4 regions of the Nocardioides zeae genome follow, and region 4 is predicted to be linked to each of the others. Evidence: riboswitches for the same ligand, from Rfam matches in the RefSeq annotation. Region 4 holds a riboswitch; each other region holds the start of a gene.
The links. Region 4 has a riboswitch for cobalamin ahead of QE405_RS06040 (ribonucleoside-diphosphate reductase subunit alpha). Riboswitches for the same ligand answer to the same signal wherever they lie in the genome.
Positions count from the first base shown of each region.

Region 1: it holds a riboswitch for cobalamin, as region 4 does, so the genes downstream of both, QE405_RS10080 (ABC transporter substrate-binding protein) here and QE405_RS06040 (ribonucleoside-diphosphate reductase subunit alpha) in region 4, are expected to answer to the same signal.
Region 2: it holds a riboswitch for cobalamin, as region 4 does, so the genes downstream of both, QE405_RS10185 (magnesium chelatase subunit D family protein) here and QE405_RS06040 (ribonucleoside-diphosphate reductase subunit alpha) in region 4, are expected to answer to the same signal.
Region 3: it holds a riboswitch for cobalamin, as region 4 does, so the genes downstream of both, cobN (cobaltochelatase subunit CobN) here and QE405_RS06040 (ribonucleoside-diphosphate reductase subunit alpha) in region 4, are expected to answer to the same signal.

Region 1 covers NZ_JAUTAN010000001.1:2,113,118-2,119,365, forward strand. Annotated here, with positions in the region: gene QE405_RS10070 (ABC transporter ATP-binding protein) at 1-216, opposite strand, end outside; gene QE405_RS10075 (FecCD family ABC transporter permease) at 213-1,268, opposite strand; gene QE405_RS10080 (ABC transporter substrate-binding protein) at 1,265-2,362, opposite strand; cobalamin riboswitch at 2,444-2,592, opposite strand; gene bluB (5,6-dimethylbenzimidazole synthase) at 2,674-3,351, shown strand; cobalamin riboswitch at 3,347-3,526, shown strand; gene QE405_RS21065 (precorrin-8X methylmutase) at 3,586-5,151, shown strand; gene QE405_RS10100 (precorrin-2 C(20)-methyltransferase) at 5,148-6,248, shown strand, end outside.
Region 2 covers NZ_JAUTAN010000001.1:2,130,610-2,137,952, forward strand. Annotated here, with positions in the region: gene QE405_RS10170 (glycosyltransferase) at 1-752, shown strand, start outside; gene QE405_RS10175 (HNH endonuclease signature motif containing protein) at 1,021-2,490, shown strand; gene QE405_RS10180 (NUDIX hydrolase) at 2,582-2,998, opposite strand; cobalamin riboswitch at 3,154-3,325, shown strand; gene QE405_RS10185 (magnesium chelatase subunit D family protein) at 3,353-5,476, shown strand; gene cobO (cob(I)yrinic acid a,c-diamide adenosyltransferase) at 5,476-6,090, shown strand; gene QE405_RS10195 (cobyrinate a,c-diamide synthase) at 6,087-7,343, shown strand, end outside.
Region 3 covers NZ_JAUTAN010000001.1:2,105,091-2,112,433, forward strand. Annotated here, with positions in the region: gene QE405_RS10045 (DUF6226 family protein) at 157-795, opposite strand; gene cobF (precorrin-6A synthase (deacetylating)) at 812-1,582, opposite strand; gene cobN (cobaltochelatase subunit CobN) at 1,590-5,222, opposite strand; cobalamin riboswitch at 5,255-5,374, opposite strand; gene QE405_RS10060 (ATP-dependent 6-phosphofructokinase) at 5,427-6,752, shown strand; gene QE405_RS10065 ((2Fe-2S) ferredoxin domain-containing protein) at 6,709-7,343, opposite strand, start outside.
Region 4 covers NZ_JAUTAN010000001.1:1,255,001-1,262,343, reverse strand. Annotated here, with positions in the region: gene QE405_RS06060 (FecCD family ABC transporter permease) at 1-313, shown strand, start outside; gene QE405_RS06055 (ABC transporter ATP-binding protein) at 310-1,161, shown strand; gene QE405_RS06050 (ABC transporter substrate-binding protein) at 1,158-2,234, shown strand; gene QE405_RS06045 (hypothetical protein) at 2,243-2,545, shown strand; cobalamin riboswitch at 2,572-2,787, shown strand; gene QE405_RS06040 (ribonucleoside-diphosphate reductase subunit alpha) at 2,945-5,548, shown strand; gene QE405_RS06035 (ribonucleotide-diphosphate reductase subunit beta) at 5,572-6,546, shown strand; gene QE405_RS06030 (variant leucine-rich repeat-containing protein) at 6,551-6,979, shown strand; gene QE405_RS06025 (superoxide dismutase) at 7,206-7,343, shown strand, end outside.

The sequences.
Region 1 (6,248 bases), 860 kb from region 4:
TACGGCGCGCAGCGGTCGCCCGTCGAGCTCGACGACCCCCGCGTGCGGCACGTCCAGCCCGGCGAGCACGCGCAGCAGCGTCGACTTGCCCGCACCGTTGGGGCCCACGAGCGCGAGGCTGCCGCCGCGGCGTACCGGCAGGTGGACGTCGGTCAGGACGGGGCGTCGTCCCCGCCCGCACGCGATGCCGCGGGCCGCCAGGACGGGGGCGTTCACGACTCGCCCCCGAACCGGTAGCGACGACGCCCGAGCAGGAGCAGGAAGACGGGCGCCCCCACGATGCCGGTCACCACGCCCAGCGGGATCTCCTGCGGGGGCGCCAGCACGCGCGCGGCCACGTCGACCCAGACGAGGAACAGGGCCCCGAGCACGGCGGCGACCGGCAGCACCCTCCCGTGCAGGGGGCCGACGAGCATGCGGGCGAGGTGCGGCACCACGAGCCCCACGAAGCCGATCCCCCCGGCGACCGCGACCGTCACCCCGACCAGGAGGGCCTGCAGGACGAAGAGCACCACGCGGAGCCGGCGTACCGGCACCCCGAGCGCACGGGCGACGTCCGCCCCGGCGAGCAACCCGTCGAGCCAGCCGCGCACGGCCACGAGGACGACGACGGCCAGGACGAGCGCGACCGCCGGGAGCAGCAGCTGGTCCCACGCCGCCCGCGCCAGCGAGCCGAGCAGCCAGAACAGCACGCCCTGCGCGACCTGCGGCTCGTCGCTGCGGAACACCAGGTAGCTCGCCGTCGCGGAGAACGCGGACGCCAGCACCGTGCCGGTCAGCACGAGCCGGAGCGGGGTCAGCCCGCCCTGGGCGAGCGTGACCCCGAAGACCACGACGGCGGCGAGCACCGCGCCGGTCATCGCGCCCGCGGTGAGCGCCCACGTGCCCAGCACGCTGAGGACGCCGAGGGTGAGCACGGCGGTCGCCCCGACGCTCGCCCCGGCGGAGACACCCAGGAGGTAGGGGTCGGCCAGCGGGTTGCGCACGAGGGTCTGCACCACCGTCCCGGCCACCGCCAGGGCGGCGCCGACGAGGGCGGCGAGCACCACCCGGGGCGCCCGGATGTTCCAGACGATCGTGTCCGCCGACGACGCGAGCGGCGCGCCGCCGAGCCGGGCCCGCCACACGTCCACCACCACGCCGAGGTCGAGGGTCGTCGTGCCCCACACCGTCGCGACCGGCAGGCTGACGAGCAGCGCCGCACCGGCGACGACCAGGAGCGGCCCGGTGGGGACACGGCGGGCGACCTCGGTCGCCGCGCCCGTCACGGGAGGGCGTCGAGGTCGATCGTGCCCGTGATCCCGGAGTCGGGGAGCAGGCCGAGCCGCTCGAGGCCGGCCCGCAGCTGCTCCGCCGCCTCGACGTTGCCGTAGCCGCTCGTGAAGAGCGCCAGCGGAAGCACGATGATGCGGTCCTCCGCGACCGCGGCGGAACCGGCGAGCGCCGCCTGGTCCCGGATCGTCGCGATCTTCTGCTCGACCTCGTCGGCCGCGTCGCTGCGGTAGTCCATGACCACGATGACGTCGGGCTGGCGCTCGGCGACCGCCTCCCACGAGGCACGGAACCACGTCGTGTCCTCGTCGTCGAAGACGTTGGTCGCGCCGGCTGCCTCGATGATCCCCTGGGGCGGGCCGTTGCGACCCGACGTGTAGAGGTCCGTCTCGCCGGAGTCGAAGAGCAGGACGCTCGGCGGGGCGTCGCCGCGCGGGGCGTCGGCCAGGGCGGCGAGGCGCTCGTCGAGCTCCGCACGGGCCGCGGCGGCCTCGTCCTCGTTGCCGGTGAGCGCGCCGTAGTTCTCGAGGTCCGCGCGCACGGCGTCCCAGGGATCCATCGTGCCGAGGGCCGAGGAGGCGCCCGCCGCGGGGTCCTGCCGACAGGAGTCGGAGATGACGTAGGTCGGGATGCCGCGCTCCGCGGCGTCCTCGCGGGTGACACCGGACGAGCCCGAGAAGAGGCCCGAGTAGGACCCGACGAGCAGGTCGGGCTCCGCGCCCACGACCGCCTCCATCGAGATCGGGCTGACCAGCCGCGGCACGTCGCCGACCTCGACGTCGAAGAGGGCGTCCATGAGCGCGTCGTTGCCGGCGCTGAGCGACATCGCCGCTATCCGGTCGATCGCTCCGACGCGGAGGAGGGTCCCGACGTTGGCGGAGTTGCTCGTCGCCACGATCCGCTCGACGGGCGCGTCGTAGGACGCCTCCTCGCCGCAGTTCTCCAGGGTCACCGAGCCGGACGCGTCCTCGGCCTCCGAGGCCGCGCACCCGGTGAGGACGAGCGGGGCGGCGACGAGGGTCGCGACGAGCGCCGGCAGGGCGCGGGTGGGCAGGGTGCGGGTGGGCAGGGTGCGGGCAGGGGTGGGCATGGCCATCCTTCGTGTCGTGGCTCGGTCGCGGAGCCAGGAGGACAGGTGACGCGACGGCCCGCTCGGAACGCGGACGCCGCGGCCAGCAGGTCTTCGGACTCGGGCTCGTCCGGACGGGACGCCTTCCCAGGCCGGGGCCCAGTGGCGCGTGTCCCGCCCGTCACCCTCACCGCTGCGCGTCAGTCCCGGATTCGCACCGGGTTCCCTGGCTCTGCGTGAGCACGACTGGCGCTCCGGAACCTAGCAGCACGCGGCCGTCGTGGGTCGTGTGGCGTACGTCGCACGACGGCCAGCGGCTAGCCTCGCCCGCCGTGACGCCCTCGGACCCCACCCCCGCACCGGCGCCGGTCTCGCCCCACGCCTTCACCGCCGACGAGCGTGCGGCGGTCTACCGCGTCATCGGCGAGCGGCGCGACATGCGCCGGTTCCTGCCCGGGGCGACGGTGCCCGCCGAGGTGCTCGCCCGCCTCCTGGCCGCCGCGCACGCCGGGCCGAGCGTCGGTCTCATGCAGCCGTGGCGCTTCGTGCGCATCACCTCGCCGGAGCTGCGGAGCGGCATCCACGCCCTCGTGGACGAGGAGCGCCGCGCCACCGCCGCGGCCCTGGACGAGCGCGCGGCGGAGTTCCTGCGGCTCAAGGTCGAGGGGATCCGGGAGTGCGCGGAGCTGCTCGTCGTGGCGCTGCGCGAGGGCCGCGAGCCGCACGTGTTCGGCCGGCGCACCATGCCCCACATGGACCTCGCGTCGGTCTCCTGCGCGATCCAGAACCTGTGGCTCGCCGCCCGCGCCGAGGGTCTCGGCATGGGGTGGGTCTCGCTGTTCGAGCCCGATGCCCTGGCGGAGCTGGTCGGCATGCCCGCCGGGGCCGAGCCGGTGGCGGTGCTGTGCCTCGGTCCGGTGCCCGCGTTCCCCGACCGGCCGGCCCTCGAGCTCGACGGGTGGACCATCGCGCGACCGCTCGCCGACTTCGTCACCGAGGACGGTTGGTAAGGTCACCGCCGCCAGTCGACCCCCGCGAGGGGGCAGGGAACCCGGTGGGAGTCCGGGACTGACGCGCAGCGGTGTGGGCGACGGGCGGGGCACGCAGCCACTGGAGGGTCCTCCGGGAAGGCGCTCCGCTCGGACGACCCCGAGTCCGAAGACCTGCTGGCACCGGGCGGCAGCCGCCACCCGGTCGAGGACGACGGGCTTCGCGCACGGGCCCGCTGACCAGCGAGGACCCGCATGACCACGCGCACCCGCACCGACCTGTGTCCCGGCGTCTCCCGTCCCTGGCCCGCCGAGGACGGTGGGCTCGTGCGCCTGCGCCTCGTGGGCGGGGCCGTGACCGTCGGGCAGCTGCGCGCACTGGCGGCGGTCTCCGCGACGTACGGCGACGGGGACCTCCACCTGACCCGCCGCGCCAACGTGCAGGTGCGGGCGCTGCCCCTGGTCGGCGACGTGCTGCCCGCCGACGTGGTCAGCGCGCTCGCAGCGACCGGGCTGCTGCCCTCGCCCAGCCACGAGCTGGTCCGCAACGTCCTGGTCTCGCCCCTCACCGGGCTCGTCGGTGGACGCGCCGACCTCCGCGGGGTGGCGGCCGACCTCGACGCCGCCGTCCGCGCCGACGCCGACCTCGCCGACCTCTCGGCGCGCTTCCTCTTCGTGCTCGACGACGGCCGGGGGGACGTGCTGGCCCGCGGCGCCGACGTCGGCCTCGTGGCCCTCGGGGGCGACACCGTCCAGCTGCGCTGGGGCACGACGTGGGGCCCGGTGGTCCCGGTCGGCGACGCGGTGCCCGCGATGGTCCGGGTGGCCCACGCGTTCCGCGCCGCGCGCGCCGCGCTCGACCTCGGCACCGAGGCGCCGTGGCACGTCGACGAGCTGCCCGCGGCCCTCGTCGTGCCGGGGCTCCCGGCATCCCCGCCCGACCCGCGGCTCCCGGCGGCGACGGAACCGCCGGCGTACGGCGAGCTCGACACCCCCGCCGGTCTCCACCGGCACGTCGAGGTGCCCGACGGGCGCCTCGAGCCGGGGACCCTCGCGATCCTGCTCGACGGCCTGGCCGACGACGCCCGCGTCGTGGTGACGCCGTGGCGCTCGCTGCTCCTGCCCGGTGCGGGTGCGCCCGTCGTGCCGGACGCGGACGAGCCGGAGGAGCCGGTGCGGCCCACGCGTCGCTATCCCTACGAGGGCGACGGACAGGCGATCTACGTCGACTCGTTCGCCACGATCCGCGCCGAGGCCGACCTCTCCCACGTGCCGTCCGACGCCGAGCGCGTCGTCGTGCGCATGGTGCACGGCACGGGCCAGACCGACCTCGCCCCGATGGTCGTGGTCTCCCCCGACCTCGTCGGTGCCGCCCGCCGCGCCCTCGCCGCCGGCGCGCCGATCGTCGCGGACGCCCACATGGTCGCCTCCGGCGTCACCCGCCGCCGTCTGCCGGCGGACAACGAGGTGCTGTGCGCGCTGCACGACCCGCGGGTGCCGGGCCTGGCCCGGGCGTGGGGCACGACCCGGTCCGCCGCGGCGCTGTCCGTGCTCGCCGACCGCATCCCCGGTTCGGTCGTCGCGATCGGCAACGCACCGACGGCGCTGTTCCACCTGCTCGAGATGCTGGCCGACGGCTGCGCTCCCCCGGCCGCGATCGTCGGCTGCCCCGTCGGCTTCATCGGCGCGGCGGAGTCGAAGGAGGCGCTGGCGGAGTACGCCGCGGCCCACGGCATCCCGTTCCTCACCGTCCACGGCCGTCGCGGTGGCTCCGCCATGACCGCGTCGGCCCTCAACGCGATCGCCCAGGAGGCGGAGTGAGCACCCCGGCCCCCACCTCCGGTCGCTTCTACGGCGTCGGCGTCGGTCCCGGCGACCCCGAGCTCGTGACCCTCAAGGCCGCCCGGCTCATCGGCGCGGCCGACGTCGTCGCCTTCCACGCGGGCCGCGGCAAGCAGTCCAACGCGCGGCGCATCGCCGCGGGGCTGATCCCGCCGACCGCCGTCGAGGAGGAGCTCGTCTACCCGGTCACGACGGGCGGCACCGACCACCCGGGCGGGTACGCCGGGGCGATGGCCGACTTCTACCTGGAGTCAGCGGCGCGCCTGGCCGCCCACCTCGAGGCCGGTCGCGACGTCGTGCTGCTGGCCGAGGGCGACCCGATGTTCTACGGGTCGTACATGTACATGCACGACGCCCTGTCGGAGCGCTTCGAGACCGAGGTCGTCGCCGGCGTGCCGGCCTTCGCCGCCGCCACGGCCACGATCGCCTCGCCCCTGGTGCGGCAGACCGACGTGCTGACGATCCTCCCGGGCACGCTGCCCGAGACGGAGCTCGCGCGGCGCCTCGCCGACACCGACGGGGCGATCATCATGAAGCTCGGTCGGCGGTTCCCGACCGTGCGGCGGGCACTGGCGACGGCGGGGCGGCTGGAGCACGCGGTCTACGTCGAGCGGGCCTCCATGGACACCGAGCGCCACCTCCGGGTCGCGGACGTCGACCCCGACAGCGTGCCGTACTTCTCGCTCATCGTCGTCGCGGGCGACTCCCTGCAGGGGGTCGGACGCCGGACGGGCGAGGCGGCGACGGCCTCGCCGTCGGCAGAGGCGGTCCCGGTGGACGCGCCCGCCGAGGTCGTCGTCGTCGGCCTCGGCCCCGGCCCCGCGCACTGGCTGACGCCCGAGGCCTCCGCCGTGCTCGCCGAAGTGGACCACGTGGTCGGGTACGCGCCGTACGTCAAGCGGGTCCCCCACCGCGAGGGCCTCACCCGGCACGCGAGCGGCAACACCGTCGAGGTCGATCGCGGCCGCCTCGCGCTGGACCTGGCGCGCCGCGGCGAGCGCGTCGCCGTCGTCTCGGGCGGGGACGCCGGGGTCTTCGGCATGGCGACCGCCGTGCTCGAGGCGCAGGTCGCGGCG
Region 2 (7,343 bases), 880 kb from region 4:
GGTTCGTGCGGGGCTTCAAGAGCGTGGCGCCGCGGCTCGCCGGGGCGCGGCTCGACGACGTCGGGCTGTCGTCGCTGTACCGCGTGGACGGGTCGGAGGCCATCTACTCCGCCGAGCGGGTGCTGGCACTGGTGCCGGGGGCGATCGAGTACCCGCGGGCGCTCCCGGCCGCGGTGCGGTACGTGGGGCCGGTGCTGTACACGCCCTCGCCCTCCCGTCGTCCTCTCGTGCTGCGCCCTGGGTGCCGGCACGTGCTCGTGACGGCCGGGACGCACGTGGCGTGGCACCGGGAGGCGCTGGTCGGGGCTGCTTCCCGGGCGGCGGCGGTGCTGGCCGCGCGGGATGTGGAGCTGCACCTGAGCCTGGGGCGGGCGGGGGCCTCACTGCCTGCGGGCGTGTCTGTTCCCGACGGTCTGGCCGTCCACGACGTCGTCGACTACACCCGCGACCTGGGGCGCTTCGACGCCGTCGTCCACCACGGCGGCTCCGGCGTCCTCGGCCACACGCTCGCCGCCGGCCTGCCGTCGGTCGTGTGGCCGGTCGACTACGACCAGCCCGACCACGCGGCGCGCCTGGTCGACGCGGGCGTGGCGGTGCGGCTGGAGCACCCGGAGCGGCTGGCGGAGGCGGTGGTGCGGGTGCTGGAGGACCCGTCGTGCCGCGACGCCGCGGGGGCGGTCGCTCGCACCATCGCGGCCCGCCCCGCCCTCGAGACCATCACCGCCGCCGTACGCGCGCGGCTGGGGGTGTGAGCGCGTCGAGTTGGGTTGGACGGCGCGGCGTGGGCGTCGAGTTGGGTCGGACGGCGCGGCGTGGGCGTCGAGGTGGGTTGAACGGCGCGGCGGGGGGCGTCGAGGTGGGTTGAACGGCGCGGCGGGAGCGTCGAGTTGGGTTGTACGCCGTGGTGCGGGCGGGGACTCGTCGCTGCGTACGTGACAACTCGACGACAGCCGGTGCCGGTCATCCACAGATCACCACCAAGAGGTGGTCATCGCACACGTGTTCGACTAGAGTGGGGTCATGGATCGGGGGACCCAGCACACGGCGGCGACGGCGGCGACTGCGTTGATCGACGCGGTCCGCGAGCGCGCGACGGCGGCTCGTCTTGCGGAAGCGGCTGCGTTCGTCGCGGTGGGTGACTGGGCGGCTGCGCACACCTCTGAGGAGGTCGTGGGGGATCCGATCACGGTGCTGGGTGAGTGGCACGAGGAGTCCTACGCCGAGACCCTGGCCGGGGACCAGTTCCTCGAGCTGGGTGGGCCGGGGGCGCCGGTGGTGGCGGAGTTCTGCATCGGCGAGGTCGCCGCTGCTCGGGGGTGCTCGTTCGACGCCGCACGGCGACTGGTCGGCGACGCGATCGAGCTGCGCTACCGCCTCCCCCGGGTCCACGCCCGGATCGCCGCGGGCGAAGTCGACGTCTGGCGAGGACGCCGAATCGCCCAGACCACGCGCACGCTGACCTTCGAGGCGGCGGGGTTCGTGGACCGGCACGTCGCGTACGTCGCGCACAAGGCCACCGGCCCCGAGGTCGACCGGCTCGTGGCCGAGGCCGCGGCTCGGTTCGACCCCGAGACCACCGAGGCCGAGCGGGCCGAGGCCGACGGAGGACGCCACCTGACGATCGAGCTGGGCGACGTCGGCTACGCAGATCCGTTGACCGGGACCATCCGCGGCACGGTGGACGTCCACGGGACCCTCGACCTCGCCGACGCGCTCGACCTGGAACGCACGGTCGCGCACGTCGCGCGGCAACTGACCGAGCTGGGCTGCGACCAGGACCTCGACGTCCGCCGCTCCATCGCCCTCGGTGAGATCGCCCGGCGCTGCGACGGGGTGGCGACGTTGGAGTACGACGCGGACCAGCCGCCCACGCAGCCGCCCACGCCGACGCGGACACGGCGGGAGGTGGTGCTGTTCGTGCACCTCGACCAGGCCGCCATCACCGGCACCCTCAACGGATTCGGCCCCGGGATCGACGCCTGCACGGGCGCGACCGGCATCGACCTCGCCCGCCTCGACACCCCCGGCGCACCGCGAGGGGTCGTCACGGCCGAGCAGGTCCAGGCCTGGTGCGCCAGCCCCGACACCACCGTCACGATCAAGCCGGTCATCGACCTCAACCTCGACGACGCCGGGAACGGCTACAGCCCACCGGACCGGATCGCCGACCACGTCAGAGCCCGCTGGCCGAGATGCGTCTTCCCATACTGCACCCGCTCATCGAGAACCGCCGACCTCGACCACTGCCGCGCCTACGACGACAACGGCCCACCCGGCCAGACCTCGACGACCAACCTCTTCCCGCTCTGCCGACGCCACCACCGCATGAAGACCCACCGCGAGATGACCACCGGCAACAAGTGGACCTACCGCCCCACCCACCCAGACAACGGCGAACCACCCAGCGCACTCATCTGGACCAGCCCGACGGGCCTGCGCTACCTCGTCGACCGCGACGGCACCCGCGTCTGGCCACCAACAACGACCTAGCGCCACCCCGCCGCCACCGCACCAGCAAGCCGCCCGTCCCCATCCGTGGCCGGGCGGCGCAGCATGCCCCGACCCCGACCCCGATGAGCGCTCAGGCCTCCGGCGTCCGCCCCAGCAGCACGGGTACGACCTGGTGCTCCAGCAAAGGCGCCAGCGGCAGGTCGTCGGGCAGGTCCTCGGGGTCCACCCACCGCACCTCGGCGATCTCGGCGCACGCGACGGGCTCGCCCAGGGCGCGGGCGGTGAACACGGTCGACTCCAGCGTCGCCCCGGGCTCGTTGGCGGCGGCGCCGTGGAACTCCCCGAGCAGCTCGACGTCGGCCAGCTCGACGCCGACCTCCTCGCGGATCTCCCGGATGGCGGCGTCGCGCGCGGTCTCCCCCGGCTCGAGCTTGCCGCCGGGGAGCATGAACCGCGCCGTACCCTCCTTGCGCACGCTCAACAGCCGCCCCCGGTCGTCGCGGAGGCAGACGGCGGCGACGACGAAGTGGAGCGGCTGGGCGGGCACGACCGGCAGGCTAGCGCGTGGGGGCGAAGGTGCGGCGCCCGACGACGACGGCGTCCTGGCCGAGCGGGACGACCGCCGGACTCCCAGGACGACACGACGACCGAGCACGCAGCGCGGCGCGACCACCACGACCGGCCGCGCACCGGCCCGACTAGGGTGAGCGGCGTTCGTGAGGTGCCCCGCGAGCACGGTCCGGAGAGACAACCGGAGCGTGCGGGGAGAATCTGGGAAGCCGGTGAGAGTCCGGCACAGGGCCCGCTGCGGTGACCGTCGCCTGTTCGCGCAGGACGGCGGAAGTCCGAAGACCGGCCTCGCGACGCATCCATCCGATGGCAGAGCGAGCGGGAGCCCCACATGCCACAGCACTACCCCTTCACGGCCGTCGTCGGCTCCGACGACATGATCCTCGCGCTGCTGCTGACGACGGTCAGTCCTGAGATCGGCGGCGTCCTCGTCCGCGGCGAGAAGGGCACGGCCAAGTCCACCGCGGTGCGCGCGCTCGCCGCCGTCCTCCCCCCGATCGACGTGGTCGCCGGCGACCGGTTCTCCTCCGACCCGGCCGACCCGAGCCCCCTGTCGCCGGATGCCCCGTTCGCGGCCGACGCCGGCGTGGAGACCCGCCCGGTGCGGCTCGTCGAGCTGCCCGTCGGTGCCACCGAGGACCGCCTCCTCGGCTCCCTGCACCTGGAGAAGGCGCTGTCGGCGGGCGTGGCGGAGTACGAGCCCGGCCTCCTCGCCCGCGCCCACCGCGGCATCCTCTACGTCGACGAGGTCAACCTCCTCCACGACCACCTCGTCGACCTCCTGCTCGACGCCGCGGCGATGGGCCGCGCGACCGTCGAGCGCGACGGCGTCTCCGTCGTCCACGCCGCCCGCTTCGTGCTCGTCGGCACCATGAACCCCGAGGAGGGCGAGCTGCGCCCGCAGCTCCTCGACCGCTTCGGCCTGACCGTGGAGGTCGCGGCGCCGCGGGAGCCCGCGCTGCGCACGGAGGTCGTACGCCGCCGCCTCGCCTTCGACGCCGATCCCGCCGCCTTCGCGGAGCGGTACGACGCGAGCGAGACCAGCCTGCGCGAGCGCATCGCCGCCGCGCAGGTGCTGGTGACCGAGGTGGCGCTGGGCGACGGCGCCCTGGCGAAGATCGCCGAGGTGTGCGCGGCGTTCGACGTCGACGGCCTGCGCGCCGACATCGTCACGGCCCGCACGGCGATCGCCCATGCCGCCTGGCACGGTCGTCGCCACGTGCTCCGCGAGGACATCCGCGCGGCGGCCCTGCTGGCGCTCCCGCACCGTCGACGCCGCAACCCCTTCGACGCCCCGGGCATCGACGAGGAGCTGCTCGACCGGATCCTCGGGGACGACGAGCCCGACCCCGAGCCGCCCCGGCAGCCGGACCAGCCGGACCAGCCGGACCAGCCGGGACCCGAGGACCAGCCGGGACCCGAGGACCGACCGACCGAGGACAGCCCCGACTCCCCGGGCGACACGCCCCCGCCGAGCACCGACGGCCCGCCGAGCACCGACGGCCCGTCGAGCGAGACACCGCACGCCACCGACGCTGCTCCCGACGGCCCGGACAGCCGGGACGACGCCGAGGCCAGCGAGCCCACCACCCCCACCCCGGGCAGCGCCGAGGTCACGACGGTGGGCGCGGGCGCGCCGTACCGTCCCCGCCTGCTCCGCGTCGCCGGCACCGGCGAGGGCGAGGCGGGCCGCCGCTCCCGCGCGATCACGTCGAACGGTCGTCGCATCGGGAGCACCCCGGGCACCGGGGCGGGCGGCATCGACCTCCCCGGCACCGTCCGCGCCGCGGCGCCCCACCAGCACGGCCGCGGCCGGCGGAGCGGTGCCCTGGTGCTGCGGCCGAGCGACCTGCGCGGGGCGGTGCGGGAGGGGCGGGAGTCGAACCTCGTGCTGTTCTGCGTCGACGCGTCGGGCTCGATGGCCGCGCGCAAGCGCATGCAGCAGGTGAAGACGGCGATCCTGTCGCTGCTGATGGACGCCTACCAGCGCCGCGACAAGGTCGGGCTCGTGACGTTCCGCGGGCTCGACGCCGAGCTCGTCCTCCCGCCGACCGGCTCCGTGGAGGCGGCGGCCCGCCGGCTCGAGGACCTGCCCGCCGGCGGCCGCACCCCCCTCGCCGAGGGCCTCCTCGTCGCCGCGGACGTGCTCCGGCGGGAGCGCATCCGCGACCCGCGCCGCCGTCCGCTGCTCGTGCTCGTCACCGACGGCCGAGCGACCGCGGGCGCCGACCCCGTGGCGCGCTCCCGCCAGGTCGCCGCGTGGCTCGCCGACCAGGGCATCGAGACGGTGGTCGTCGACTGTGAGGCCGGACCGTTCCGGCTCGGGCTCGCCGCCCGCCTCGCGGTCGAGCTGCGCGCCACCCACCTGCCCGTCGACGAGGTGAGCGCCGAGGCCCTGGCCGGCGTCGCGCGCGCGGCGACCTCGCCCGGCAGCCGCGAGCGGGGGGTGGCCTGATGCCGAAGGGCGTCCCGATCACCGTCCCCGACGACGGCCTCACCACGGCGCAGCGCCGCAACCTGCCGCTGCTCATGGTCAACACCGGCGACGGCAAGGGGAAGTCGACGGCCGCGTTCGGGCTCGCGATGCGCGCCTGGAACCAGGGCTGGGACCTCGGGATCTTCCAGTTCGTGAAGTCCGCCAAGTGGCGCATCGGCGAGCAGACCGTGCTCGAGCGCCTCGGCCGGCTCCACGAGGAGACCGGCGAGGGCGGTCCCGTCGACTGGCAGAAGATGGGCTCCGGCTGGTCGTGGAGCCGCAAGGAGGGCTCGGCCGAGGACCACGCCCGCGACGCCGCCGAGGGGTGGGCCGAGATCAAGCGCCGCCTCGCCGAGGAGCGGCACGACCTCTACGTGCTCGACGAGTTCACCTACGTCATGGAGTGGGGCTGGGTCGACGTCGACGACGTCGTCGAGACGCTGGCGAACCGCCCCGGGCGGCAGTTCGTCGTCGTCACCGGGCGCCGCGCGCACCCGCGCCTCGTCGAGATCGCCGACACCGTGACCGACATGGGCAAGGTCAAGCACCAGATGGACCGCGGCCAGAAGGGCCAGCGAGGGATCGAGTGGTGAGCACCGTGAGCTCCCGGAGCACCGCGCTCCCCCGCCTGGTCGTCGCCGCGCCCGCGTCGGGCCACGGCAAGACGACCGTGACCGCCGGCCTCATGGCGGCCCTGTCCCGCCGCGGGCTCGAGGTCTCGGGCCACAAGGTGGGTCCTGACTACATCGACCCCGGCTACCACGCCCTCGCCACCGGCCGCGTCGGTCGCAACCTCGACCCCCACCTCGTCGGCGAGCACCGCATCGTCCCGCTGCTGCTCCACGGCGCGCGCACGCCGCGGCCCGCCGACGTCGCCGTCGTCGAGGGCGTCATGGGCCTCTTCGACGGTCAGATCGGCGGTGACGGCTTCTCCTCGACCGCCCACGTCGCGGGGCTCATCCAGGCGCCCGTCGTGCTGGTCACCGACATCTCGTCCGCCTCGCGGACCGTGGGGGCGGTGCTGGCGGGACTCGCGTCGTACGACCCCGGCGTCCGCGTCGCGGGCGTCGTGCTCAACAAGGCGGGCTCGCCGCGGCACGCCGAGGAGGTACGCCGGGCGGTCGCCGGCGTCGGCATCCCGGTGCTCGGCGTGCTGGGCCGCGACGACGCCATCGTCGCGCCGAGCCGCCACCTGGGCCTCGTGCCCGCCGCCGAGCGGGGGGACGCGGCCACGGCCCTCGACCGGCTCGCCGCGCAGGTGGCCGAGCGGATCGACCTCGACGCGGTGCTCGAGATCGCCCGCAGCGCCCCCGACCTCGACGCGGAGCCGTGGGACCCGCGGGCGGAGGTCACGGCCCCGAGCGCCACCCACACCACCGAGCGCCCCCGCATCGCCGTCGCCGGGGGCCGGGCGTTCACCTTCACCTACGCCGAGACGACCGAGCTGCTCGAGGCCGCCGGCTGCGAGGTCGTCGTCGTCGACCCGACGACCGACGCGGCGCTGCCCGAGGGCGTGCGGGGCATCTACCTGGGCGGCGGCTTCCCCGAGATGCACGCCGCGGCGATCAGCCGGAACGCGGCGCTGCGCGACGACCTGCGGTCCGCCGTCGCCGCCGGCGTGCCGACGGTGGCGGAGTGCGCGGGGCTGCTCTACCTCGCCGACCGCCTCGACCACGCCCCCATGGTCGGCGCGCTGCCCGCGACGGCGGCGATGACGGGCCGGCTGTCGCTGGCCTACCGCAGCGCGACCTCTGCCACGCCGACGCTGCTCGGCCGCCCCGGCGAGACCGTCACGGGCCACGAGTTCCACCGCACGCGCGTCGAGCCGCCGGCCGGCACGGGCGGC
Region 3 (7,343 bases), 850 kb from region 4:
CTCCCGGCAGGCTGACGACTGCGTCTGTTCCGCAGAACTTCTCGAGGATGAGACCACGCCTTGCGCCCCGAGCCCGCGGATCTCACCAAGGGGCACGGACGACATCGCCGGGGCCGGATCCGCTGTCGTTCGTGACCCCTTCTCGAGCAGGCCGGATCAGCTCCACCACGCGGGCCCGGCGACGGTGCGCCACGGCCGGTGGCCCGTGCGTGCCGCCTCCGCCCGCTCGACATCAGCACGGTCGGCGTTGGTCGTGGACCACCCCCCGATCGTCACCGTCCGCGACCACCCGTGGCCGGACTCGTGCACCAGCACGCCCGCCACCGTCGACCCGATCCGCAGGTCGACGGCGTCGAGCAGCTCCTCCGAGCCGTCGTCGCACGCATCGCACCCGCAGGGCGGCACCATCGCGACCTCGACGGCAGGCTCCCCGACGCCGATCTGCACGTGGTCACCCGGCACGTCGGTCGAGCCCACGTCCAGGAGGAGCGGCACCGCGCCGTCGACGACCGGCCGCAACCGCGTCAGGTCCTCCGGTCCGTTCGTGAGCCGCCAGCCCCAGGGCGCCACCGCTGTCTCCCGGACCGCGAGCCCTGCCTCCACGAGCACCCGGCACCAGGCCTCGACCCGGGCGCCGACGATGCGGTAGCGCTCCGGACGCGTGACCCGGCTGTAGGTGTCTTCCGGAGGGCCGCCGTCCCACGGCGGCGGCCACGTCGCAGCGCGCGGATCGGCGGCGTACACCGCGTCGACGGCAGCGACGAGCCGGGCGAGCCGCTCCGCGTCGTCGCTCACCGCTCCTCCTCCGTCCTCAGCCCGCCGGCGCCCGCAGCAGGTAGGCGTCCATGATCCACCCCGCCTCGGCCTTCGCCGCCTCCCGCGCCGCCAGCACCTCGTCGAGCACGTCGCCGACACGCCCCGCGACCAGCCGCTCGCTGGGCGCGGACAGGTTGGCCGCCCACCAGATCGTCCAGTCCTCGAGCCCGTCCAGCTCCAGCGAGGCGTTGAGCATGACGAGCACGTTGTCGGCGCCGGCGTCGACCGCCTCGCGCAGCCGGCGGCCCGTGGTGACCGTGATCGGCTGCCCCACCTCGTGGAGCACGATCCGGTGCGCAGCCGCGAGCAGCTGCAGGCTCGAGATGCCCGGCACGACGACCACCTCGGCCACCACGGCCCCCCGCGCCAGCACCGCGTCGACGATCCGCAGCGTCGAGTCGTAGAACGCCGGGTCCCCCCACACCAGCAGCGCGACGTCGCCGGGGCGCTCGAGCAGCACACGCTCGTAGGCCGACGTCCGCGCCGCGTGCCAGTCCGCCACCGCACCCCGGTACGCCGCGGCGTCACCCACGACCCGCGCCGACCGGTCGCGCTCGGGGTCGGCGACCTCGACCACCTCCAGACCGGGGGCGACCTCGGCGAGGAGGGCACGCCGTACGGCGAGGAGCGGGTCGTCACCGGACCCGCGGTCCTTGCGGGGCGCGAGCCCGTAGGCCGCCCCGCGCAGCGCCGCGACGGCCTGGCCGGTCAGCTGGGCGGGGTCGCCGCAGCCGAGGCCGACGACGTGGAGGCGGCGCGGGCTCACGGCTGGCTCACCGGTCCTCGATCTCGCCCTCGACCTCGAGGTAGACCTGCTGCATCGCCGCGACGACCTCGGGGTCCGGCTCGGCCCACATGCCCCGGTCGGCCGCCTCGGAGAGCCGCTCGACCATGCCGCGCAGCGCCCACGGGTTCGACTGGCGGAGGAAGGCCTGCACGTCCTCGTCGAGCACGTAGGCGCGGGCGAGCGACTCGTACATGTCGTCGCGCACCACGCCGGCCGTCGCGTCGAAGCCGAACAGGTAGTCGACCGTCGCCGCGAGCTCGAAGGCGCCCTTGTAGCCGTGGCGCTGCATCGCGGAGATCCAGCGCGGGTTGACGACGCGGGCCCGGAAGACGCGGGCCGTCTCCTCCGCGAGCGAGCGGGTGCGGACGGCGTCGGGCGAGGTCGAGTCGCCGACGTAGGCCCGCGGTGCCGTGCCGGTCAGCGCACGGACGGTGGCGACCATGCCGCCGTGGTACTCGAAGTAGTCGCCCGAGTCCGCGATGTCGTGCTCGCGGGTGTCGAGGTTCTTCGCCGCGACCGCGATGCGCTTGTAGTTCTCCTGCATGTCCTCGGTCGCCGCGACGCCGCCGAGGTCGCGGCCGTAGGCGAAGCCGCCCCACGCCGTGTAGACCTCCGCCAGGTCGTCGTCGGTGCGCCAGTTGCCCGACTCGATGGCCTGCAGCACCCCGGCGCCGTACGCCCCGGGCGCCGAGCCGAAGATGCGGGTCGTGGCCCGCCGCTCGTCGCCGTGGCGCGCGAGGTCGGCCTGGGCGTGGGCCCGCACGAAGTTGAGCTCGGCGGGCTCGTCGAGCTCGGCGACCATGCGCACCGCGTCGTCGAGCATCTCCACGACGTGCGGGAACGCGTCGCGGAAGAAGCCGGAGATGCGCAGCGTGACGTCGATGCGCGGCCGGCCCAGCTCGTCGAGCGGCACGGGCTCGAGGCCGTTCACGCGACGCGACATCTCGTCCCACGTCGGGCGCACGCCGAGGAGGGCGAGCACCTCGGCCACGTCGTCGCCGCTCGTGCGCATCGCCGAGGTGCCCCACGCGGAGAGGCCGACGGAGGCCGGCCACTCCCCCGTGTCCTCGCGGTGGCGGGCCAGCAGCGACTCCGCCATCGCGGCGCCGGTCTGGTAGGCCAGCCGGGACGGTACGGCGCGGGGGTCGACCGTGTAGAAGTTGCGGCCGGTCGGCAGCACGTTGACGAGGCCGCGCAGCGGCGAGCCCGACGGGCCCGCGTGCACGTAGCCGCCGCCGAGGGCGTGCAGCACGGCCGTCAGCTCGTCCGTCGTGCGCGCCAGGCGCGGCACGACCTCGGTCGCGGCGAACGTCAGCACCTGGGCGACCGCGGGGTCGGCGTCGCCCTCGAGCGCACCGACGACCTCCGGCACGGCGGCCGGGTCCCAGTCCCGCTCCTCCAGGCCGAGCACGAGGGCCCGGGCGCGCGTCTCGACGGCGTCCACCTCCGCGGTGCTCGGCTCCTTGCCGGCACCCGTCGGGAGGCCGAGGGCCGCCCGCAGACCCGGTACGGCGCCCGCCTGGCCGCCCCACACCTGGGTGGCCCGCAGGATCGCCAGCACGAGGTTCACCCGCGCCTCGCCCTCGGGGGCACCACCGAGCACGTGGAGGCCGTCGCGGATCTGGGCGTCCTTGACCTCGCAGAGCCAGCCGTCGACGTGGAGCAGGAAGTCGTCGAAGTCGTCGTCCTCGGGACGCTCGTCGAGCCCGAGGTCGCGGTGCATCTGGGCGGCTTGCATGAGGGTCCAGATCTCGCCCCGGATCGCGGGCAGCTTGCCCGGGTCCATCGCGGCGATGTTGCCGTACTCGTCAAGCAGCTGCTCGAGCCGCGCGATGTCGCCGTACGCCTCGGCCCGGGCCATCGGCGGCACGAGGTGGTCGACGATCGTCGCGTGGGCACGGCGCTTCGCCTGCGCGCCCTCGCCCGGGTCGTTGACGAGGAACGGGTAGATCAGCGGCAGGTCGCCCGCCACCGCGTCGGTCGCGCAGTCGGCGGACAGCGCGGCGTTCTTGCCGGGCAGCCACTCCATCGAGCCGTGCTTGCCGAGGTGGACGACCGCGTGCGCCCCGAAGCCGCCGTCGGCCTGGGGGGCCGCGATCCAGCGGTACGCCGCCAGGTAGTGGTGGCTCGGCGCCATCTCCGGGTCGTGGTAGATCGCCACCGGGTTCTCCCCGAACCCGCGGGGCGGCTGGATCATCAGCACGACGTTGCCGGCGCGCAGGGTGGCGAGCACGACGTGGCCGTCGTCGTTCACGAAGAGCTTGCCGGGCGCCGGGCCCCACGCCTGCTCGATCTCCTCGCGGAGCGTCGGGGTCAGGTCGGCGGTCCACGCGGCGTACTGCTCCGGCGTGATCCGCACGTGCGCGTCCGTCAGGTCCGCGTTGGTCAGCCACTCCTCGTCCTGGCCGCCGGCCGCGATGAGGGCGTGGATGAGCGCGTCGCCCGCCGCCGTCTCGTCGGGCAGGTCGAGCAGGCGGGTGATCTCGCCGTCCGCGGGACCCAGGTCGTAGCCCTCGGCGCGGAGCGCGCGCAGCAGCCGGATGGCCGACACCGGGGTGTCGAGGCCGACGGCGTTGCCGATGCGGGAGTGCTTGGTCGGGTACGCCGAGAGCATGAGCACCAACCGCTTCTCGGCGGCCTCGGTGCGGCCGAGACGCGCGTGGGCGGTCGCGATGCCGGCGACACGGCGGCAGCGCTCGGCGTCCGCGACGTACCGCGGCAGCCCGTCCTCGTCGACCTCCTTGAACGAGAACGGCGCCGTGATGATGCGGCCGTCGAACTCCGGGATCGCGATCTGCGTGGCGGAGTCGAGCGGGGTCACGCCGTCGTCGGACGCCTCCCACTCGGCGCGGCTGCTCGTGAGCGCGAGCGCCTGGAGCACCGGGATGTCGAGCGCGGCGATCCGCTCGACGTCCCACGACTCGTCGGCCCCGCCCGCGCTCGCGCCGGCCGGCGTGGAGCCGCCCGCCGCGAGGACGGTGACGATGAGGGCGTCGAGGGAGCCGAGCGCGTCGTAGAGCGCGTCGGGGGCCGTGCGCAGCGACGAGGAGAAGACCGGCAGGCCGACCCCGCCCGCCGCGTCGACCGCGTCGGCGAGGTCGTGCACGAAGGCGGTGTTCCCCGAGGCGTGGTGGGCGCGGTAGTAGAGGATCCCGACCCGCGGACCGTCCGGCGTGGGGGTCGCGTGCGGGCGCTCCGCCCAGCCCCAGGCGGGCAGCACGACCGGCGGCTCGAAGCCCTCACCCGTGAGGAGCACGGTGTCGGAGAGGAACGCGTGGAGCTGCGCGAGGTTCTCGGGGCCGCCCTCGGCGAGGTAGCGGTGGGCCTCGGCCGCCACGCCCACGGGCACCGTCGAGCGCTCCATCAGCGCGGCGTTGGGCACCTGCTCGCCGCCCAGCACGACGGTCGGCACCCCGGTGCCGACGACGCGGCGGAAGCCGCTGCAGAGGTCGTCGGGCCCGCCGAGGATGCGGGCCACGACGAGGTCGGCGGCGGCCAGCTCGGCGCCCATGCCCTCGTGGGCGGGGCGCGAGGGGTTGGCGACGACGAAGTCGACGCCGCTGGCGCGGGCCGAGAGCAGGTCGGTGTCGGACGTGGAGACGAGCGCGATACGCGGCACGGCGGAGCTCCTCCTCGGGGTTCTCGCCCCGTCGGATCGGACCGCCGTCGGTCAGTGTCTGGCTGGACGCCGCACGTCGCGACGTCGTTCACAGTGGCGGAACCGCCCCGGAGTCGCACCGGGTTCCTGGGTCCGTCGGCGGAAGGTCGGGGGCAGCCTAGGCCACCGTGCCGGAAGGCTCGCCGCCCGATAGGGTCACGACCCGTGGTGACCCTCGCCGACCTGCAGGTCAAGACCCTCGGTGCGCCGAGGTTCGACTCCCCGCTCGCCTCGTACGTCGAGGGCCGGGCGACGAACCAGTACTACGTGGCCGAGAGCGACCGGATCCTCATGGACGACACGGTCGAGCTCGTGCAGGGCCGCGACGTGCCGTGGGAGGAGATCGCGACCTTCGAGGCCGGCGGTCCCCGCGCCCGGCTGTTCTTCCCGCCGCGCACGACCCGTGCCGCGATCGTCACCTGCGGCGGTCTCTGCCCCGGGCTCAACAACGTCATCCGGGCGGTCGTGCGGGCGCTCGACGACCACTACGGCGTGCCCGAGGTGCTCGGCTTCCGCAACGGCTACGCGGGCCTCGACCCCGAGTCCGGCCTCGAGCCGGTCGTGTTCACCCGCGAGTCCGTCGCCGACATCCACGAGCGCGGCGGCACCGTCCTCGGCTCCTCGCGCGGCGCCCGCGACCCCGGTGTCATGGTGGACACCCTCGTGCGCCACGACATCGACATCCTCTTCGTGGTCGGCGGCGACGGCTCCATGCGCGGCGCCCACGTCATCCACGAGGAGATCGAGCGCCGCGGGCTCGAGATCGCGGTGGTGGGCGTGCCGAAGACCATCGACAACGACATCCCGCACATCGGCCAGAGCTTCGGCTTCCAGACCGCGTTCGCCAAGGCGGCCGAGTCGATCACCGCCGCGAAGGTCGAGGCGCAGGCGGCGGTCAACGGCGTCAGCATCGTCAAGACGATGGGGCGCCACGCCGGCTTCATCGCCTGCTACTCGGCTCTCGCCGCCCAGACGGCCAGCTTCGTGCTCATCCCCGAGGTGCCGTTCGCGATGGACGGCCCCAACGGCCTGCTCGCGCACCTGCGGCGCCGCGTGGCGGACCGCGGGTACGCCGTCATCGTGGTCGCGGAGGGCGCCGCCCAGGAGCTGCTGGCCGAGGCGGCCGGCGGCGCGACCGACGCCTCGGGCAACGCCGTGCTCGTCGACCCGGCGCGCTACGTGCTCGAGCGCATCCGCGCCGACTACGCGGAGCGCGACGAGGTGGTCACCCTGCGCTACTTCGACCCCGGCTACACGATCCGCTCCGTGCCGGCCGACCCCGCCGACGCCGTCTACTGCGCGCGGCTGGCCCAGACCGCCGTGCACGCCGCCATGTCGGGACGCACCGACATGGTCGTCGGACGCCGCCGCCACCGCTTCGTGAACGTGCCGATCCCGGCCGTCACGAAGCGCGCCCACAACGTCTCCCCCGACGGCGACCTGTGGCTCAGCGTGCTGGAGTCGACGGCCCAGCCGCTGTCGATGACCTGACCCGCGGCAGCCGCAGGCGGTCCACCGGACGGTCGGCGAGCAGGTGCTCCGCGACCAGCTCCGGTACGTCGTCGGGCTGGACCGCGCCGTACCAGACGTCGTCGGGCTGGACCGTCACCAGCGGCGCCTGGTTGCAGGGGAACTGGCACGCCGTGCCCGTGACGAGGACCGTGTCGTCCCCGATGCCCTCGCGCTTGAGGTGGCCCGACAGCACCTCGGCGAGCCGGTCGGCGCCGCGCGCGCTGCAGCGCGGTCCCCGGCAGACGAGCACGTGGTGGCGGTGGGTGGGCACGTCCTCCCAGGCGTCGGAGGTCAGGCCCGCCTCGTTGCCGTGGATCGGGCGGGTGACGTCGAGCGGACCGCGCTCGAGGTCGGACTCGTCCCGCACCAGCGTCGTCGCGACCGCCACCTCCGGGCGGTGCTCGCCGGCCTCGCCCCGCTCGCGCCACCAGTGGGCGGCGACGCGGCGCAGCCAGGAGTTCGCCGGCGCCAGCGTGCCGAGGCTCGCACCGAGCAGCACGACCCGGGTGGCGCCGGCGTCCGCCAGCCGGGTCAGCGCGGCCGACAGCGACGGGTCGCCCACCTGGAGGT
Region 4 (7,343 bases):
CGCGATGCGCACGACCCTCTTCGTCGGGCTCGCGGTGCTCGTCGGCGTGCTGGTCGCCGTCAGCGGCGGCATCGGCTTCGTCGGCCTCATCGTGCCCCACGCCGCCCGCCTCGTCGTCGGTGCGCGGCACCGCGTCGTCCTGCCCGTCGCCGCCCTCGGCGGCGGTCTCTTCCTGCTCTGGGTCGACGTCGTCGCCCGCCTGGCCGTGCGCCCCCAGGAGATCCCGCTCGGCGTCGTGACCGGTGTCGTCGGGGCACCCCTCTTCCTGCTGCTCATGGGACGTGGCCGCTACCGGTTCGGGGGTCAGCAATGACGGGCCCGACCGCACCGGGCGGCGACCGGCTGGCCGCCCGGCTCCGCGGCGTCGGGGTGAGCCTCGGCGGCCGTCCCGTCCTCGCGGACGTCGACCTCGACGTACCCCGGGGGCAGCGCCTCGGGATCGTCGGCGTCAACGGGGCCGGCAAGTCCACGCTCCTGCGCGTGCTCGCCGGGGTGCTGCACCACGGCAGCGGCACGGCCGAGCTCGCCGGTCCGGACGGTCGGCTCGAGGACCTCCACGACGTGCGCCCCCGCGAGCGTGCCCGCCGGGTCGCCTACGTGCCGCAGGAGGAGGTCGTCGCAGCCGAGCTCCTCGTCGGCGAGATGGTGGCGCTGGGTCGCGTGCCCCGCACGCGCCCGTGGGCCCGGGGCGGCCGCGACGAGCGGGAGATCGTGCTGGCGGCCCTGGACGCGGTCGGCCTGGCGGACCGCGTCGACAGTCCGTGCGACCAGCTGTCCGGCGGCGAGCGCCGCCGCGCGGTGCTCGCCCGCGGCCTGGCCCAGCGGTGCCCCGTCGTGCTCCTCGACGAGCCCACCAACCACCTCGACGTCGCCTGGCAGCTGCGCCTGCTCGACGTGCTCGCCGGCCAGGCCGAGACCCTCGTCGCGACGATCCACGACCTGGACCTCGCGCTGCGCTACTTCGACGTGCTCGCCGTGGTCGGCTGGTCCGGTGACGGGGACCCCGGTGGTCCCGCCACCGTCGTCGCGGTCGGGCCGCCCGCCGACGTGCTGGCCGCCGGGCACGTCGCACGCCACTTCGGTGTCGGTTCCGTCCAGGTCCCGCACCCGCACCTCGACCAGCCCCACCTCCTCATCCACCCCCGAAGGGACCACCCATGACGTCCGCCCGCCCCCTCGCCCTGCTCGCCAGCCTCGCCATCGCCGCCCCGAGCCTCGCCGCGTGCGCCCCCGAGGGCGCCTCCGGCTCGGCGTCCGGCGCCAGTGCCATCACCGTGCAGAACTGCGGCGAGGACCTCACCGTCGACGGGCCGGTCACCGAGCTCTACGCGTACGACGGCGGCATCATCTCGATCGTGCTCGCCGCGGGCGCACGCGACGAGCTGGTCGCCGTCACCGGCATGGAGCGCGACCAGGACCTCCTGGAGCTGGCCTACCCGGACGACCGCGTCGACGAGCTCACCGTGGTCGGCGAGGAGTTCCCCACCCTGGAGAACGTGCTGGCCGTCGACCCGCAGGTGATGTTCGCGGGCTACGGCTACGGCTTCAGCGAGGCCCGCAACCTGCTGCCCGAGATGCTCACCGAGCACGGGATCACGCCGTACCTGCTCAGCGAGACCTGCCAGCAGGACGACGGGGCCCGCGGCACGATGGACGCCTGGACGGCCCTCACGACCGACCTCACGAACATCGGTGAGCTCACGGGCCACAGCGACACGGCGGCGTCGGTGGTCGAGGACATCGAGGCACGGCGGGCCGCGCTGGAGGCGGCTCCGCAGGGCGACGAGCGGCCGACCGCGTTCCTCTTCGACTCCGGCACCGACGCGATCTTCACGTCGGGCTCCTTCGGCGGTCCCCAGGCCATCTTCGACACCGCCGGCGTCACCAACGCGACCGCCGCGGTCGAGGACACCTGGACCGAGGTCGGCTGGGAGACCCTCGCCGCCTCGGACCCCGACGTCATCTTCTTCGTCGACTACCCGGGGCAGTCCTACGAGGACAAGGTCGCCGTCCTGCAGGCCAACCCCGCCTCCCGGGACCTGGAGGCCGTGCGCGAGGAGCGCTTCGTCAACCTGCCCTACGCGATGTGGGTCTCGGGCCCGATGAACATCGACGCCGCCGAGTGGGTGCGCACCGCGGTCGAGCACTTCGGGCTGGCGCCGGAGTCGGGCGTCGAGCCCACCCTCGACATCACCGCGCTCGACGAGCTGCCGGGCAACGACTGGATCGGGTGACCCCACCCGTGAGGCCCGACCACGACGTGCTCGTGTGCCACGACTGCTGCTGCGGCACGGCCCGCAAGCACCCAGGCGTCGACCACGACGACCTCGTGCAGCACCTCCGCGACACCGTGCCCGCGGGCACGCGCGTGCGGGTGGTGAGGTGCCTCGGCGAGTGCGAGCGGAGCAACGTCGTGGTGGTGCGCGACCTGAGCACGCCGGGACGCCCCCGTGACACCTGGCACGGGGGCGTGCTCGACCGCGCCGCGGTCGACCGCATCGTCGCGCCGCTGTCCGAGCCGCGAGCGACAGGACACAACATCTAGGTAGTTGCATCGATGTGATTCCCGTATATGGTGGTCGGCGCAGCTGGTTCGACCCGTCCTCCAGACGGGTCGTCGCAAGAGGGAATCCGGTGGAAGACCGGAACTGCCCCGCAGCGGTGAGTGGGAACGACCTCCGTCAACAAGCACTGGGCACGGCCGACGCCAGCCTGGGAAGCGACGGACAGTAGGCCGGAGCACGATCGCCCACGAGTCCGAAGACCTGCCAGTGCCTCGCCCCCGACGGGCGAGGGTCCGCGACCCCGAGGGAGGGTCGGAGGATCGAACGCCGGCAGGAGGCCTCCCGTGAGGGTGGAGCGGCCTGTCCGTCGACCGTTCCTGCTGTCTCCCCCTCGTCCGCGGACGTGCGTCCCGCGACGTTCCACGAGGGGTGGAGACGACATGAGCACCACGACCAACGGCCGGATCGAGGTCGTCAAGCGCGACGGCACCCGTGTGCCCTACGACGGCTACGAGATCGCCCGGTCCATCGAGGAGGCCGCGGCCGGTCTCGACGACGGGGTCGCCCGCGCGACCCAGCTGCGTTCCGAGCTCGAGATCACGCTCTTCGACGGCATCACCAGCGAGCAGCTGGACGAGGCCGTCGTGCAGGTGGCGCTGCAGAACGTGAAGGACGACCCGGCCTACGACACCATCGCGTCGCGCCTGCTCGTCAAGAGCCTCTACAAGGGGATCTTCGGCGAGGGGGTGACCCGGGACGAGGTCTACGCGTTCCACGGCGAGGCCTTCGTCGCGTTCGTCCTGCGCGGCGTCGAGCTCGGCCTGCTCGACCGCCGACTCGGCGAGCTCTTCGACCTGGAACGGCTCGGCGCCGCGCTCGACCCGGACCGCGACGACCTGCTGCGCTACGTCGGCGTGCAGACCATGCGCACGCGCTACATGGTCGCCGGTCCCGACGGGCGCCCGCTCGAGATGCCCCAGTTCTTCTGGATGCGCGTCGCGATGGGGCTCGCGCTGAACGAGGACGATCCCACCCGCGCCGCGGAGCGCTTCTACGACAAGATGTCGCGCCTCGAGTACCTCGCCGCGGGCTCCACGCTCGTCAACGCCGGCACGTCCTACAGCCAGCTCTCGAACTGCTTCGTGATGCAGATGGAGGACGAGATCGAGCACATCGCGAAGTCGGTGCGCGACGTCATGTGGCTGACGAAGGGCACGGGCGGCATCGGCCTCTCGGTCACCAAGCTCCGCGCCGAGGGGTCGCCGATCGCGTCCAACAACACCACCTCGACCGGGCCGGTCCCCTTCATGCACACGATCGACTCGACGCTGCGTGCCGTGAGCCGCGGGGGCAAGAAGTTCGGTGCGCTGTGCTTCTACATGGAGAACTGGCACCTCGACTTCCCCGCGTTCCTCGACCTGCGCCAGAACTCCGGCGACCCCTACCGCCGGACCCGCACGGCCAACACCGCCGTGTGGATCTCCGACGAGTTCATGAAGCGCGTCGAGGCGGACCAGCCCTGGTACCTCTTCGATCCCGCCGAGGTGCCCGACCTGGTCGAGCTGACGGGGGCTGCCTTCTCCCGGCGCTACGCGGAGTACGCCGCCGAGGCCGAGGCCGGGCGGCTGCGCCACCGGAAGGTCGGGGCCCGTGAGCAGTTCAGGGCGATCCTGACCGCGCTGCAGTCCACCTCGCACCCGTGGCTGACGTGGAAGGACACGATCAACACGCGCGCCCTCAACCACAACACGGGCACGATCCACCTCTCCAACCTGTGCACCGAGATCTGCCTGCCGCAGGACCGCGAGAACGTCGCCGTCTGCAACCTGGCCTCGATCAACCTCTCGCGGCACGTCGTGGGACGGCGCCGCGGCGCCGGCGGGGAGGGCGCCCGCATCGACTGGGACCGGCTCGCGGAGTCCACCCGCCTCGCCGTGCGCCAGCTCGACAACCTCATCGACATCACCGTCTCCTCGGTGCCCGAGTCGGAGCACTCCAACGAGCGCAACCGCGCCCTCGGGCTGGGCGTCATGGGATTCACGGACGTCGTCGAGCGCTGCGGGCACAGCTACGCCTCCCCCGAGGCCTACGAGCTCATCGACCGGGTCATGGAGTTCGTCTCCTGGCACGCCATCGACGCCTCCGCCGACCTCGCGCGGGAACGCGGCTCCTACGCCCACTTCCCCGGGTCGCGGTGGAGCCAGGGGCTCGTCCCCATCGACTCCCTCGCCCTGCTCGAGGCGGACCGCGGCGTACCGGTCGAGGTCGACCGCACCACCCGGCTCGACTGGCACACGCTGCGGGAGAAGGTGGCCGGCGGCATCCGCAACTCGACCCTGCTGGCCATCGCCCCCACCGCGTCCATCGGGCTCGTCGCCGGCACCACGCCCGGCCTCGACCCGCAGTTCAGCCAGATCTTCAGCCGCACGACGAGCTCGGGCAAGTTCCTCGAGGTCAACCGCAACCTCGTCGAGGACCTGCGCGCCGCCGGCCTCTGGGAGGAGGTGCGCGACGACCTGCTCCGCCACCAGGGCGACCTGGCCCGGGTGGCCGCGGAGCGCGCGGACCTCACGATCCCCCGTGAGCTGGTCGAGATCTACCAGACGTCGTTCCAGCTGCCCGGCCGCGCCTACCTCGAGGTCGCGGCCCGCGCGCAGAAGTGGATCGACCAGGCGATCAGCCGCAACATCTACCTCGCGGACCGGAGCGTCGCGTCGATGGTCGAGCTGTACGCCGCGGCGTGGCGGATGGGCGTGAAGACCACCTACTACCTGCACATGATGCCGCGGCACACCGCCGAGCAGAGCACCGTCAAGGTCAACAAGGCGGACGGCCGCACCCCGGCGAGCTCCGGGGCGCGTCGGGGCTTCGGTGCCGCCGCGCCGGCACGTCGCGGCTTCGGTGCCGCAGCGCCGGCAGCACCCGTCGTACCGGCCGTCGTGCCCGACGTCGTGCCCGGCGACGTGCAGGAGCTGGAGGTGGTGGGCGAGGCCGCCTGCCCGGTGGACCCGCAGGAGCGGCTGCAGTGCGAGTCGTGCCAGTGAGCGCCGCGGAGGGCCGCCGGGGCATCCTCGGCACGGGCATCGAGGAGGGCCTGCTCCTCAAGCCGGTCACCTACCCGTGGGCGATGGAGCTCTACGACCAGGCCGTCGCGAACACCTGGTTCCCCAACGAGGTGCAGCTCGGCGAGGACCTCGCCGACTTCGAGCGGATGAGCGACGACGAGCGTCGCGCCCTGACGTTCCTGATGAGCTACTTCAACCCGAGCGAGCTGCTCGTCAACAAGGCCCTGGCGTTCGGCGTCTACCCCTACGTCAACGCGGCGGAGTGCCACCTCTACCTCGCGAAGCAGATGTGGGAGGAGGCCAACCACTGCATGAGCTTCGAGTACGTCCTCGAGACCTTCCCCATCGACCGGGAGGCGGCCTACGCCGCCCACGTGGACGTGCCCTCGATGGCGGCGAAGGAGGAGTTCGAGGTCCGCTTCATCAAGCGGATGACCGAGCAGACCCTGGACATCACCACGGTCGAGGGCAAGCGCGACTTCGTCCGGAACCTCATCGCCTACAACGTCATCCTCGAGGGGATCTGGTTCTACTCCGGGTTCATGGTCGCGCTGAGCTTCCGGCAGCGGAACCTGCTGCGGAACTTCGGCTCGCTCATCGACTGGATCGTGCGGGACGAGTCCCTGCACCTGAAGTTCGGCATCAACCTCGTCCTCACCGTGCTGGAGGAGAACCCCGAGGTCGCGACCGAGGAGTTCGCCGACGAGATCAGGCAGATGATCCTCGACGCGGTCGCGATGGAGGAGGCCTACAACCACGACCTCCTGCCGAACGGCATCCTGGGCCTCAACGCCGACTACATCAACCAGTACGTGCGGTACCTGGCCGACCGCCGCCTCGACGAGCTCGGCTTCGGTCCGCACTACGGCGTCGCCAACCCGGCGAAGTGGATGGCGGCGGCGAACGACACGCTGCAGCTCGTCAACTTCTTCGAGGCCATCAACACCTCGTACGAGGTCAACGCGCGGCAGGACTGAGGCGATGTCCTGCATCGGCTTCCTCAGCCCGGCGCACCGGGCCGCCCTCGCCACCTCCGGCGAGGGCGGTCCCCCGCTCTCCGCCTTCACCTCTCCCCCGGCGTCGGCGAGCAAGGTACGCCGCGTGCGCGCCCTCGCGGCCGACCCGACGACGGCGATCCGCGAGAGCGCGGCCCTGTCCCAGCACGCACCGATGGACGTCCTCGAGCACCTCGCCGCCGACGCCCAGTCGTCGGTCCGCGCCTGCGTCGCGCGCAACCCACGCACGCCGACCTGGGTGCTCGCCCTGCTGGCCGAGGACGCCGACAACCGGGTGCGGGGGTGGGTCGCGGCCCACCGCCTGTGCCACCCCGACCTGCTCGCCCGGCTCGCCGACGACCCCGACCCCGCGGTGCGGGCGGTCGTCGCGTGGGCCGCCGGCTGGCAGCCCTAGCACGCGGAAGCGAGACGACATGTACGAGAGCAGACGCCTGCGACGACGGCGCCTGTGGGCCGAGCGCCAGCAGGCGAGGCTCCTGGCCTGGTGGGGCCGGCGACGTTCGACCTCTGCCGGCGGCGCGAGCCCGGGCTGAAGACTCGAAGAACCGGCTTGCTGCAAATGTCTTGCAATAGCGCTATGGTCGCAGCAACCTTCGACCCGATCCACCCCAGGAGCGACCGTGCCCGACTACGTGCTTCCCGACCTGCCCTACGACGTCGCCGCGCTCGAGCCGTACATCTCGGGCGCGATCATGGAGCTGCACCACGACAAGCACCACGCGACCTACGTGAAGGGCGTGAACACGACGCTCGAGCAG